3 regions of the Sporosarcina sp. FSL K6-1508 genome follow, and region 3 is predicted to be linked to each of the others. Evidence: riboswitches for the same ligand, from Rfam matches in the RefSeq annotation. Region 3 holds a riboswitch; each other region holds the start of a gene.
The links. Region 3 has a riboswitch for thiamine pyrophosphate ahead of thiD (bifunctional hydroxymethylpyrimidine kinase/phosphomethylpyrimidine kinase). Riboswitches for the same ligand answer to the same signal wherever they lie in the genome.

Region 1 (4,362 bases), 990 kb from region 3:
AAAAGAAGAGGTGGACTGGGCTTATGAAGTTTGGGACCAATTAAAGGGATGGCTGACAGATACCGATAATCACAGAAGATCCAGGGCAGCTCAGTTCCTAGCTGGTCTTGCGAAAAGTGATCCTGAAAAACGCATAGTAGGCGATTTTTCAGCGTTATGGGAAGTGACCAGAGATCCAAAATTTGTTACTGCCCGTCATAGCTTGCAATCGATATGGAAAGTCGGGTTAGCTGGAAAGGAACAAAAGGAAATGGTGATTAATCATATAGTGGATCGCTTTCAAAACGGTGCGGATGAAAAACATTACACCTTGATTCGATTTGATATGATTCAAGGCTTGAAAAATTTATATGATGTATTAAAAGAGGAAGAAATTAAACAACTAGCAATGGATTTGATTGAGACAGAAGAAGATATCAAATACCGTAAGAAGTATATGACTGTATGGAAATGAAGAGTCTAGAGTAAACTTCCAAAAAATCTGTGTTCACAATCGAAAGGTAATTAAAAGTACCTGGCTGGCACAATTTCGAATTGTGTTAGTACCAAGTACTTTTTTGATGTCCATTGATAGTCATTTGTGACAAGTAACTTAAACTACTAGCATCCATCTAATTCCTAATATGTTGACGAAACCCCAAATAGTATCCAAAAGTGTTATAATTAGAGTTAAATCAAATCGGGTTTTATCAATTAATTTCTCGAATTAGAGGAGGGCTTTAAACAAAGATGAAGAAAATACGCACACTGTTTTTCGCTCTAGCATTGACAGTAGCTTTGCCAATGTCAGCTACGATTGTATTAGCAGCTAACGAGGCAGAAGGTCAAGCTGTTAAGTCAGAAGACATCACGACTGTCGTGAAGTTTACGGATATTCCAAATAGCCACTGGGCGAAAAATGAAGTTATGCAACTTGTAGAAATGGGTATCATGAAGGGTTACGGCGATATGCAGTTTCGACCTGACGTAGCAATAACTGTTGGGGAGGCTGCACAATCTTTTACAAAAGTGGGATATGAATCCTTAATCAAAGACGTGGCAAGCAATTCGCTTGGGATGGATGAACCTCTAACACGTCAGCAAATGGAGTCGGCATTAATACGCGCATTCAATTTGCAAGGTAGTGAACTAATCGATTGGCCAAGCCTTACTTCATTGGATAAAGGGAGTGTTGGTATAGTTCCCAAATACGGAACGATGCCAGGCACAGAGAATGGTCTGTTCAATCCAGAAACAACGGTCGACCGTGCTACTTTTGCGGTGGTTCTGCATCAAGGACTTGTAGAAAATGGTAACATTGAAACCATCAAAAAGTATGCGTTAACTAATTTAAAGCTGTCGCCTAATTTTATTCGAATTCCCTCTACTGTTCATTTAATGAAGGTGTCATTTGATGAACATCCGATTTACTTAAGATCAGCAGAGGATATCCTTTTCACGAATCATACGAGAATTGATAATACGTTTTCACGAGATAATATTTACACATATAATGTCGGAGAACAAGGTGCAATAATAGAGCTAACGGTGCGTTCTTTTGATAATGGGGATTACTTCTTGTTTTCGAAAATTAACAATCCTACTGAATCTGCTGTAACGGTTGATGTTATTCAAAAAGAAAATGAAGTTGCTTCATTTGAGTTAAACCGTTATGACCGCTACAAGATTAAACGTAATGAAGAAGATGTCTTTGGCAGTGACACAACGTCCTATCCAACAGGCTTACTGCGTTTTGTAAAGCAAGACGGGTCAGTGAAAGAGCGGATGGTCGGACAGTCATATTTATCGAAGCAATTGTCATTGGAGTATGAGGATGAGGGTTACAGCTACATGCGTCAATTACTAGGTGAAAAAGAAGCATTATCGTATGCCCAAGTTGGCTCTACTCTACTATCCGTTCATACGTTGAATTCAAAAGGCGATGACATCGTAGATCAATGGTATATGAATGCGGATGGTCAATTGTTTGCAAATGAAGAGAATATGGAGAGCTGGATGCAGGAGTCAGCCAAGTATTATAAAAAACGTAATAATTGGTATACTGCGGGTGGTGCATTCAATAAAATGGCGACAACGACAGAACCAATGCCTGATAATGGGCAAGGCTATGGAAGAAACTTGCTTCTATTAAAAGAAGATCGAGCGCTGGTATTATATAATGAGCAAGAAGATCGTTATTTTGAGAACTTAATTTACAACTCCTTTGTTAATTTGAAGAATTTCAAAGGCGACAAAGAGTACTGGGAAACAGAAGTCACAAGCACCTATTTGAAAGATCTATACGACATTACTGCTCCATTCATTGATACACGTTTTAATGAGCAAATTGCGTTGTTCTACTATAATAGTGGTGCCGATTTTGGAATCAAAAATGCGAAAGAACCGCTACGTAATTATGCGGACTTACTTGTTTCGCAAAAAAGTAAAGGAAATGTTATCCCTGTGAATGACAAATCCTATTACATTTCAGATTACTTCCCAATTGCACAGGAAGTGACGACGCATGCTTCTATGAATCACGTGTTGGGCGGTATGAACATTTTACTCATGGCCTACAATGAGTTCCATGATCAGAAATATTTAGATGCTGCTAGAGCTGTTCAAACAGCGATTGTAGCGGAAAAAGATGATTGGCTTCGTGATAGCGGCGATATTTGGTACCGTATTTCTCCACTGGGTGATTATAAAGGCGATGATTACAAGCATCTGACTTTAGAGGATTTATTAAATTCGTACAAACTTTGGAAAGATATTGATCCGACGTATTTGCCTTTGCTAGAAGAAATGATCGCTTCAAAAGCATCATTTTTATCGAATGAAAAGCTTGGCTACACAACCAAAATAAAGAATGGTTTACGTGATATCGACTTATTGAAGTATCTTCCAGAGGGTGAAGAACGAACGGACGCATTATAAAAAAACACTAATTAAATAGATACTGCTAGGGGAGCCGTTTAGGCTGAGACGCATCATACATGTAAACCCTTCGAACCTGATCTAGTTCATACTAGCGTAGGGAAGCAGCTGAAATCCTACAATCACTGTCTTTATATATGTAGAAAACAGCCGCTTTCCAATTATGGAAGGCGGCTGTTTTCTATTCCATTACAGTTTCACTGAAGTAAAATATAGATAAAGAATGGATGGGTGAAATGGAAAAGAGAATCAGTAGCTTGGTTGATGAACGTCAAGAGGAGTTGTTGCGATTGCTTGGAGATCTGGTCCGATTTCCAACTGTCAGTCCGCCTGCAAGAAATACAGCTGGCGTGCAGAAGTATATTCAAGACTTTTTAGAACAAGAGAAGTTCGAAACGGCTAGTTGGGATGTGTTTTCTGGCGATCCAAATGTTATAGGCATTAAAAAAGGAACAGATGGCACTCTGCATAATAGCTTAATCATTAATGGTCATATAGACGTTGCGGAAGTGGGGGATGAAACAGAGTGGACTGTGCCTGTCTTTGATCTGACGACGAAAGATGGCTTTGCATATGGACGGGGAACTTCTGATATGAAAGGTGCAGTGGCGGCGACTTTAATGGCCGTTAAATTAGTAAGGGAATTGGGTGTTGAACTTAAAGGCGATTTGCAAATCCAGACGGTCATTGGGGAGGAAGCAGGAGAAGCTGGAACACTTTCGTGTATGGAAAAAGGCTATACGGCAGACTTCGCGCTTGTAGTAGATGGCAGTGATCGTCAAATTCATGGTCAGGGTGGTGTAATAACCGGCTGGATAACAATCAAAAGTAAGGAAGTTTTCCATGATGCGATGAGGATGAGTATGCTCCATGCAGGTGGTAACGTCAAGGGGGCCAGTGCGATCGAGAAGATGATGAAAGTGATTGCTGGACTGCAAGACTTGGAACGTCACTGGGCCGTGACAAAACAGTATCCGGGGTTTGCACCGGGTATGAATACTATCAACCCGGCAGTTATAGAAGGTGGAAGACATGCGGCTTTTGTTGCGGATGAATGCCGACTTTGGATCACTGTTCACTTTTATCCGAATGAAACGTATCAATCTGTGGTGAATGAAATTGAAGATCACCTTAACCATGTAGCCAAAGCGGATCCATGGCTGCGAGAAAATCCGATTCAATATCGCTGGGGCGGAAAATCGATGATTGAAGAGCGAGGAGAAATATTCCCGGCGCTGGAAATGAACGCGGATCATGCAGCTGTTCAACTGCTTGCAGATTGTCATGAGCAAACCGAAAAAAGTCCTGTAGTCATCGGTATGTCGAGAACAGTAACAGACGCGGGATGGTTAGGTGAGGCAGGAATTCCAACAGTTATCTATGGACCCGGGAAGTTGGAAGAAGCTCATTCTGTCGATGAAAAGATAAGCATCGATGAGTTACTAA
Region 2 (4,362 bases), 470 kb from region 3:
ATCCAAGTACATTGGATTTCCACGGATAGCCCTTTTCTATATTTGTTGAAAGAAAGCACCACACACTGATTATAGTTGTGTCAAAATGATTGGCTCGCCTTTTGTAACGATGATTGTATGCTCGATTTGAGCTACGAGGGATTTGTCCGGTGTAATGAACGTCCAACCATCTCCTGATTCGATAATATGCTCCGCTTTTTCAGAGATAAAAGGTTCAACTGCGAGAACCATTCCTTCTTTTAAAAGCGTCTTATCCCAAGCGTCATAATAGTTGAGTACATGCGAAGGTTCTTCGTGCAACGCTTTACCGATACCGTGGCCAGTCAAGTTTTTGATGACTTTTAAGCCATGTTCTTTTGCTTCGCGTTCAACTGCTTTACCGATTTGATTTAAGCTAGAACCTGCTTTAACTTTTGTCATTGCACGTTCAAAAGCACTTTTAGCCACATCGCATAATTGCTGTTTCTTGTCATCGGGTGTACCAACGACAAATGAAATGCCTGTGTCAGCAAAATAACCATTGTAGGAACCAGAGACGTCAATATTAACAAGATCTCCGTCTTCTATGATGCGTGAACCAGGCATACCGTGGGCAACTTCACTGTTAACGCTGATGCATGTAAAGCCAGGAAAATCATACTCTGCGATGGGTCCCGAGATTGCACCTTTCTCTTCGAATAGGCGTCCTCCAATATCATCGATTTCTTTCGTCGTTTTACCGGGGACGGTTGCTTCTTTCATCGCTTCCCTGATTTCAGCAACAATTTTGCCGATTTTTTTTAACGCTTCAATTTCTTGCTCAGTTTTTGCAATCATTATGCACAAGTCCTTTCTTCCGTTCATTCTTTTTCATACCATACTATATCATAATGAGGTGAACAAAAATGCCTGCAAACTTTAAAAATGTTTGCAGGCTTTCAATTTATCTTCGTGGAATTGTAGTACCAGCCGCTTTTTTTTTCGACATCACTTTTCGTACAATCGGATAGACGACGGGTGCCCATTTTATAGCGGTTTTCAGTAATCTGCCAAGTTTCATCAGAAATCACTCCTAGATAAAGCATTTCTTACTTTTTCCCGTAATGGCTGTTTTGTAAACATTTATCTCAATACTTTGACGCCTTGAAATACGTTCCAAATAAGAATAGCCAATAAGAGTATTCCGTAGACAAGCATGAAAAGAAGGGGAGTTAGTTGCCAAAAGCCGAAATTTCCGCTCGGCATCTCATCCATGCTGTACGTAAAGGAAAACATTGAAAAAGAAAAAATGACTAATCCCGCAATAAGAAGTACGGTAGGAACAAGATGGGAAACAAATGAGCGTTTTGCGTGGGTTTTTACTTCCCGGTCGTCCGTAACGAAATAAACGATGACAGGCAGAAGTAAAGGGGCGAAAAAAACGCTAAAATAGCATAAGGCAGCTAGTAGTTTACTGTTCATCAAAGATATCCCTCCATTGTACTTTTACTATATCGGATACTTTCCATCCTTATTAATCATCTTGCTTAAAGGGGGGCCATCTTATACAATGTAATGGACAACTGAATTACTGGAACCACAAGGGGTGCCTATTTTGGCTGAGATTGGACAAGTTGTCCTGACCCTTAGAACCTGTAAGATTATTCTTGCGTAGGGATGTGGATGGAAATTGACATATTCGATGTCCCATCTATCCGGGATGTCTTTTTTTATGGCCACATCCTACGCTGAACTGGTAGGGGGAGGAATAAAATTGGAACGGAAAAAACTTCAACTTTTACTTGAGGTAGCTATTTTAGGTGCGATTTCATTTGTACTTGATCAGATTGGTTTTAAAATGCCACAGGGTGGGTCGGTGACACTATCGATGTTACCGATTGTCATCATGGCATTTCGTTGGGGCATTATGGGCGGCATGCTGACAGGGTTCGTATCAGGTGTATTGCAACTTCTGATGGGTGGATTTGTATTAAACCCTATACAGGCGGCGCTCGATTATTTCGTCGCTTATACGCTCGTCGGAGTAGCTGGTGTTACGCTAGCATGGCTGTTAAGCAGTAAAGCAAAAGGTAACAAAGGATCGATGGTTACTGCAATTGTCATAGGAACAGTCATCGGTGGTTTTCTTCGATATCTAATCCACTTTATCGGGGGAATCGTATTCTTTGCTTCTTATGCACCCGAAGGACAGCCTGTATGGCTTTATTCATTACTTTATAATGCAAGTTACATGATACCGGCAATTATTTTGGCAGCGATTGTAACGTCTTTATTGTTCACTACAGCACCGCGTCTTCTTGAGCGTAAATAAAAAATCGCCGTTTTCTCCTTTGTTGGAGGACGGCGATTTTTTTATTTTGTAGAGGTAAGTGATCTTCTTCTAAAGAAAATAGAGGCTGCGATGGAGGCAGCGAGAAATAGGGCTGCAGCTGAAACGAATAATTCATCTCCGCCATTTTTTACTGCAATGCCAATAAATGCCCATATGAAAACTGCGTTGAATGCTATGTCTGCATAATGGTACAAAAAATGAAGAGCAATCGCAGTAGCAAACGTTAGGTAGATAACGGTCCATAAAGGATCACTTAGACCCCACCCAGACCACTCGTGCAACGTCAGGACATAGCTGACGTTTGCAATGGTGGCGACAAAAGTCCAGCCAAGATAGACAGCAATCGGACCTCTTTCGTAAAAATGATTATCTCTTTTAGAGTACGTAAAGTAAATGGTCAATAGCGTGACGAGAAGTAGTACAATGACAACAATCGTCCATTCAAAAAAGCCAAAATGCCAGAGCAGTATCCAAGCAATGTTAAATAGGCAGCTGGTCACAAATAGGACAGCTCTTCGGGTAAATAACGCATGTTCAACTGTTGCTTTGTTTCGCATGAAGCCATACAACCAGATAGCGAGAAGCAGGTAAATAACTGCCCAAATTGAAAATACATAACCTGCTGGTGTAAATAGCACTGGTAAGCTATTTGAAATTTCCCCAGTTGTTTTACCGTTGATAGGCATTATATTCGCAGCTGCATTGACTAGGATAACTGCAATGAGCGAAAAAATCATAATCATAATTCTAAACATATTTAAATCCTCCTACTGAACAGTATACAGAGGAATGGGAGAACCTGCGAAGGAAAGTATGAACCTTCCGTCACAATTGTAATATTTCGCTTCCCGAATATTCATGTTATAATCAAGAGGTGTTTTTGGAAAATTTAGAATGAATCAGGGGGAATTATAATGACGCAAAAAATGTATTCAGAAGTGTGGGATCTTGATGTGTTTTTTAAAGGTGGAAGTGGATCACAAGAATTGCGAACACACTTGGATAATCTGAAAGAAAGTCTCAGTTCATTAGAAGAAACGGCATCTGCATTTCTAGTTCCTAAGTCAGCAGATGTAGCAAAAGAAGTGTCAATTCTAATTGAATCCCTGAAAGAGGTTGCACTTAATCTGTCGCAAGCAGGCGCTGTTATCGGGTGTTTCCTTGCGGCAGATACAACAGATAAAAAAGCATTACAACTGCAAGGTGAAACGGGCGCACTTGGGGCACGCTTTTCTACGGTCGGGCTTAAAATTAGGCAAACACTTGCAAAAGCGGATGAGGATACATGGAATGGGTTAATCGAGTCGGACGAACTCAAAGAGTTTGCATTTGTACTGAACGAGTGGCGTGAAGAAGTCGAATTGAAACTATCCGAACAGGAAGAGAGTTTAATTACCTCACTAAGCGTCGACGGCTATCATGGCTGGGGGCAGTTATACGACATGCTCGTCGGCGATATAAAAATAAAAATTGAATTGGCTGGGGAGCAAAAAGAACTTTCTGTAGGCCAGGCGAATAACCTAAGTTCACATGAAGATGCAAACGTACGAAAAAGCTCATTTGAGGCATTGGAAGAAGCTTGGGAAGGGAAAGAAGATTTCTTTGCATCGGCTTTAAATCACATTGCTGGCTTTAGACTGGAAGTTTACAAAAAACGAGGCTGGAATTCGGTATTAAAAGAACCTCTTCTTCGTAATCGGATGAGTGAAGAAACACTTGATGCGATGTGGGGAGCAATTGGTGCAAATAAAGCGCCGTTTGTCGAATACTTAAAGGTGAAGGCGAGAATGCTAGGTACTGAAAAGATGAACTGGTATGATATTGATGCACCAGTAACAGCATCGACAAAAAAGATGTCCTATCAAGAAGGCGCAGAATTTATCTTAAAGCATTTTGGTGAATTTGGACCAGAGTTAGAAGCGTTTTCCCGTCAGGCTTTTGAAGATAGCTGGATTGAGGCGGAAGACCGTCCGAATAAACGTCCCGGCGGTTTCTGTACGGGTATGCCGGTGTCCGAACAGTCCCGTATATTCATGACCTATAGTGGCACC
Region 3 (4,362 bases):
GTTCAAGATCATAAGCAAGCTCAACATCAACACGGGTACGATAACTTTCTCCGTTTGGATCGAACCCTCTGTCATCTCCTTTAAAAAAGCGGTTCCGAGATAATGGATTCAGATTCTTCACCCAGTCGTCCTTCAAAAATGTAGCGTAACGGAATTGCCATCTGTCAACATTCGGTAGTCGGACCCTATCTTGAATAGGCGTAAGCAAACTCACAGGCTCTGCAATCACTTTTGACACCGAAAATCGTTCAATCGCAGCTTCTTCCTTCGTTGAAAACGGATTTAACAAGCCAAAAACACTAGAGACCACTGACTGAAACACGTTAAAACGTTCTTCCGACTTCACGAGCGGACGCTTGGAATCGATGATATACGTATAGGTTTCATCCAGCACAAAGTCCCTGTCGATGTAACGATTGTCTGTTACCGTTTTCATGTACGTTCCATTTCGATAGATGTCATATTCATCAACATCTTTGATTTCCTCCCACGATAACGCAATTTGCGTTTTCGCAACGATTGTTGTCATGACAAGCGACTGAAGCGGGCTTTCCTTGTTTTTCTTTTCAGCGAACGCTGACGTCTGCAATGCAATAACGTCAACAACCTCGCCACCTTCAACACGTTCGATTACATAATTATATAGTTTTGCATGCTTAAAATCTCCATCGCTGAATTCCGAGACGGTCCCTTCATATAAATGATGACCATCTTTATAAACGTTATAGGTGCCTCCAATATCATTCCAAGTGAAATAAATTAAATCCGGCTTATGCAAAACAGTTTGTATTTCAAACTTTTTTTTCCTCATCTGCACGCCTCCGTCCTACTCAGAAGTGTGGGGTATTTTACAGTAGGCTAAACATTACATTTCGATACCTGTCAATGAAAGAAGAACTGCCGCTTTCAAACGAATTGCCGCTTCTCCCGGGTTTTCACTTCCGGAAATTGCAGAAAGAATCGCTATACCCGAGGCGCCAGCTTTAATGACAGCACTGGCTTTGCGTTCTGAAATACCGCCAATTGCAACAATTGGTAAGCCAGGCAGCAATGTTACCACTTCACTGACCGTTTCAATCCCAATAACAGGTTGTGTATCACTTTTCGACTGTGTCTCGTAAACTGGTCCAAGACCGATATAATCCGCCCCCGCATCAGCTGCCGCAATCGCTTCCGCTACATTGTGAGTAGAAACGCCAATCAGCATTTCCGGCCCAACCTTCTTACGCACTGCCGAAACGCATCCGTCCTCCTGTCCGATATGAATACCATCCGCCCCTATTTCAATCGCAAGATCTATATCATCATTGACGATGAAAGGAACACTATATTGTTCACATAATTGCTGACATTCAAGTGCGAAAGCTTTCAATTCTTTACCCGTTAACGCCCCAGGTCCTTTTTCGCGCAATTGGAAGCACGTTACGCCGCCTTTTAGTGCCTCTTCTAATACATGCAGCGGATTGCGTCCCGCCAAATTCAATGTGCCCATGATGAAATACAAGTTCACTGTCTGCTTATCCATTTACGACAACTCCTTCCATTCTTTTGGTCGTACGGCGCCCATAAGCCCAGTGATTCGTCGGACCATGGCCGCCGCCAATTTTAAGTCCATCTTCAATCGCAGCATGGATGAAACATTTTGCCTCGATAACGGCATTCGCTGCAGTTTCCCCGTTTGCCAGAAACGCCGTAAGCGCCGCAGAATACGTACACCCTGTTCCATGCGTATCTTTCGTATCAATCCACGGTGCGCGGACCGAAAATCGTTTTCCGTCCGCCCCCATGTACAAATCCTCTGCATAGGACGCTTCCTTCCGATGGCCCCCTTTAATGAGGACCGCCTCTGCGCCCAAAGCCAGTATACGTTTCGCCGCTTGTTCTATGTCTATCTCCGTTTTTATTGTCATGTCGGCAAGCACTTCTGCCTCAGGAATATTCGGCATCACAATCGCTGCGAGAGGGACGAGGACCGTCTTTAATGCTTCAACTGCTTCCTCTTTCAGCAACGATGCCCCCCCCTTCGCAATCATTACAGGATCGATGACAAGCGGAATTCCACTCCAATGAAACATATCTCCCACTGCGTGGATAATCTCCGCCGAAAATAACATCCCCGTTTTAATCGCTTTGACATTGAAATCTTCCATAACTGCCTGTATTTGCGCTGTAATCATAGCCGTTTCAAGCGGTTGAATTGCCGTTACACCAAATGTATTTTGTGCCGTTACCGCGGTCAGCGCCGATGTACCGAAAACGCCTAATTCCTGGAACGTTTTTAAATCCGCTTGTATTCCGGCCCCGCCGCCGCTGTCAGACCCCGCAATCGTCAATGCCACATCTACCATCCGATTCGCCACCCCTTTACCTATACTAAAAAGCCGCTTCCCGGTGGCGTTAGAAAGCGGCTAGCCATTTAACAATTCATAAAGGGCGTACCCACTTTCCTACGCCGGTATAATCCGGATCAGGTTCCAAGGGTCCGCGCATCCATGCACGTCTCAGCCTTAAAAAGGCTCCCCTAGTGGTTGTTTAAATATTCAGCTTTGAGTTAAGTGTACCATAACCCGCTCGGAAACGTTGAAGATGATCCCCATATCAATTAATTAATCGTAAAAAAATCAAGCCATCACCCTTAAATAGTTTATTCCATTAAGAGTCCGGGAAGAGTATAGTGAAAGATACCAAACTGAAAGAAGGCGCCACTTATGCACAAAACTGACAGCAGACCTACTAATCCTGACAAATCCATGTGGATCAGTTTTTTCGGATCACTCATTATTATCGCCGCGGTCATTACAACTAGTTTAGCAATGGGTTGAGATTCACACAAAACTACTTTCATACAACAAACAGGCCGCTATCCAATCGGCCTGTTTTTACTTGGAGTCCCACACCCGTTTTACTTCAGAGTCTTCATCCTTTATCCGTAGCATATACACATCCGGATTCGTCAGTGCCTGCCACTGCTCAAAGCCGAATCGTTCGTCATAACACCTCAACAACAACGCCATTAAATTGCCATGTGTCACAAGCACGGTTTGCGAACCTTCTTCCAACTCATCCAGCACATCACAGACCCGCGTCATTGCCTCTCGTGAAGACTCTCCACCATCGTATTTCAGATGAAGATCTAAAAAAGTATCTTCCAGCTTTATCAACCAGTCTTTGAATTCAGTTGAACTCAGTACGCGTTCTCCAAGTCTACTATCCACTTCTACATGTAGATTTTTTCTTTCCGCTAAAGGCCAACCCGTTTGACGTGCACGTGAAAATGGACTTGTAATAATTCGATCCACCTCGATACCATCAAAGTATTCCGCAAGTTGCGCCGCCTGTAAAATCCCTTCAGCGGTCAATTCTGCGTGTGGTGCCTGTCCTTCTGCGGAGCAATGACGCACGATATATATTGTTTTTTCCATACACGCTCCACCCCTTCGCAAAATAATTGTAGTTATCCCTATCACTCTATTCCCCTTTTATTCTTCAAAGAAAACATCTCAGTTTTCTGATACTTTAAAAATACCAAGCTTCCGCATGGAATTACAAGCGCCACTTCCAACTGCAAATTACCATAAAAAAAGCAGTAAAACTCCCGTCTCAATTGAGAGTAGAGTATTTACTGCATTTTTTCGTACTAATAGACTGTCGATCGTGTTATGAACGTCGCATGTTATTTCCTCTGCCTATACAAGCACCAATGCTGTTCTTGAATTTGGCCGCTTGCCATCCGAAATAAGACTATTTATTTGATCTATAAGCTGCGGAAGTTCCCGCATCGTCGAAATCGTAAAATCAGCGCCATTTTGCATAAATGTAGCTTCCGTTTTAGAAATCACAGTTTCTTTATCAGCTTCTGATAGGCTAGAAAATTCTTCTAAACTCAGCCCCATTTCAGAGCTGCCAATAATGACACCAACTGACCAAACACCCGCGTTGACACCCTCTTTAATATCTGAAATCGTATCGCCTACTTTTACTACCTTCCATGATGCCGATAGTTTTAGCAGCTCCATATTCCGATAGACCATATAAGGATACGGTCTTCCAATCGAATTTGTATCATCAGGGGTAATATAAACATCTGGAGAATACCCCTTTTCCAGCGCATTCGGAACAACGACGTCCATCATTGTAGTTGTATAGCCCGTTGTCGATCCGATTTTCAATCCTCGATTTCTTAATACGTCAATTGCCTTTATAACTCCAGGAATTGGATCCGTATATGCTGATAATGAAGCCATCAACGCAGGTACAAATTCCGCATATAACTTTTCTACATCTTGTTCGTTAAATGACTTTCCATACTTTTCTTCCCATAATACAGCTATTCTAGACATGGATAACATAGCGCGGATATGA

Region 1: it holds a riboswitch for thiamine pyrophosphate, as region 3 does, so the genes downstream of both, MKZ11_RS10525 (acetylornithine deacetylase) here and thiD (bifunctional hydroxymethylpyrimidine kinase/phosphomethylpyrimidine kinase) in region 3, are expected to answer to the same signal.
Region 2: it holds a riboswitch for thiamine pyrophosphate, as region 3 does, so the genes downstream of both, thiT (energy-coupled thiamine transporter ThiT) here and thiD (bifunctional hydroxymethylpyrimidine kinase/phosphomethylpyrimidine kinase) in region 3, are expected to answer to the same signal.

Annotation. Positions count from the first base shown of each region.
Region 1 is NZ_JBBOXF010000001.1:2,089,026-2,093,387, forward strand. It holds gene MKZ11_RS10515 (hypothetical protein) at 1-454, shown strand, start outside; gene MKZ11_RS10520 (S-layer homology domain-containing protein) at 730-2,916, shown strand; TPP riboswitch at 2,934-3,036, shown strand; gene MKZ11_RS10525 (acetylornithine deacetylase) at 3,153-4,362, shown strand, end outside.
Region 2 is NZ_JBBOXF010000001.1:1,570,362-1,574,723, forward strand. It holds gene map (type I methionyl aminopeptidase) at 70-816, opposite strand; gene MKZ11_RS07685 (hypothetical protein) at 923-1,039, opposite strand; gene MKZ11_RS07690 (hypothetical protein) at 1,102-1,440, opposite strand; TPP riboswitch at 1,551-1,653, shown strand; gene thiT (energy-coupled thiamine transporter ThiT) at 1,733-2,290, shown strand; gene MKZ11_RS07700 (tryptophan-rich sensory protein) at 2,332-3,066, opposite strand; gene MKZ11_RS07705 (M3 family oligoendopeptidase) at 3,226-4,362, shown strand, end outside.
Region 3 is NZ_JBBOXF010000001.1:1,095,576-1,099,937, reverse strand. It holds gene MKZ11_RS05095 (DUF3238 domain-containing protein) at 1-811, opposite strand, end outside; gene thiE (thiamine phosphate synthase) at 866-1,525, opposite strand; gene thiD (bifunctional hydroxymethylpyrimidine kinase/phosphomethylpyrimidine kinase) at 1,518-2,348, opposite strand; TPP riboswitch at 2,428-2,533, opposite strand; gene MKZ11_RS05080 (histidine phosphatase family protein) at 2,880-3,422, opposite strand; gene phnX (phosphonoacetaldehyde hydrolase) at 3,687-4,362, opposite strand, start outside.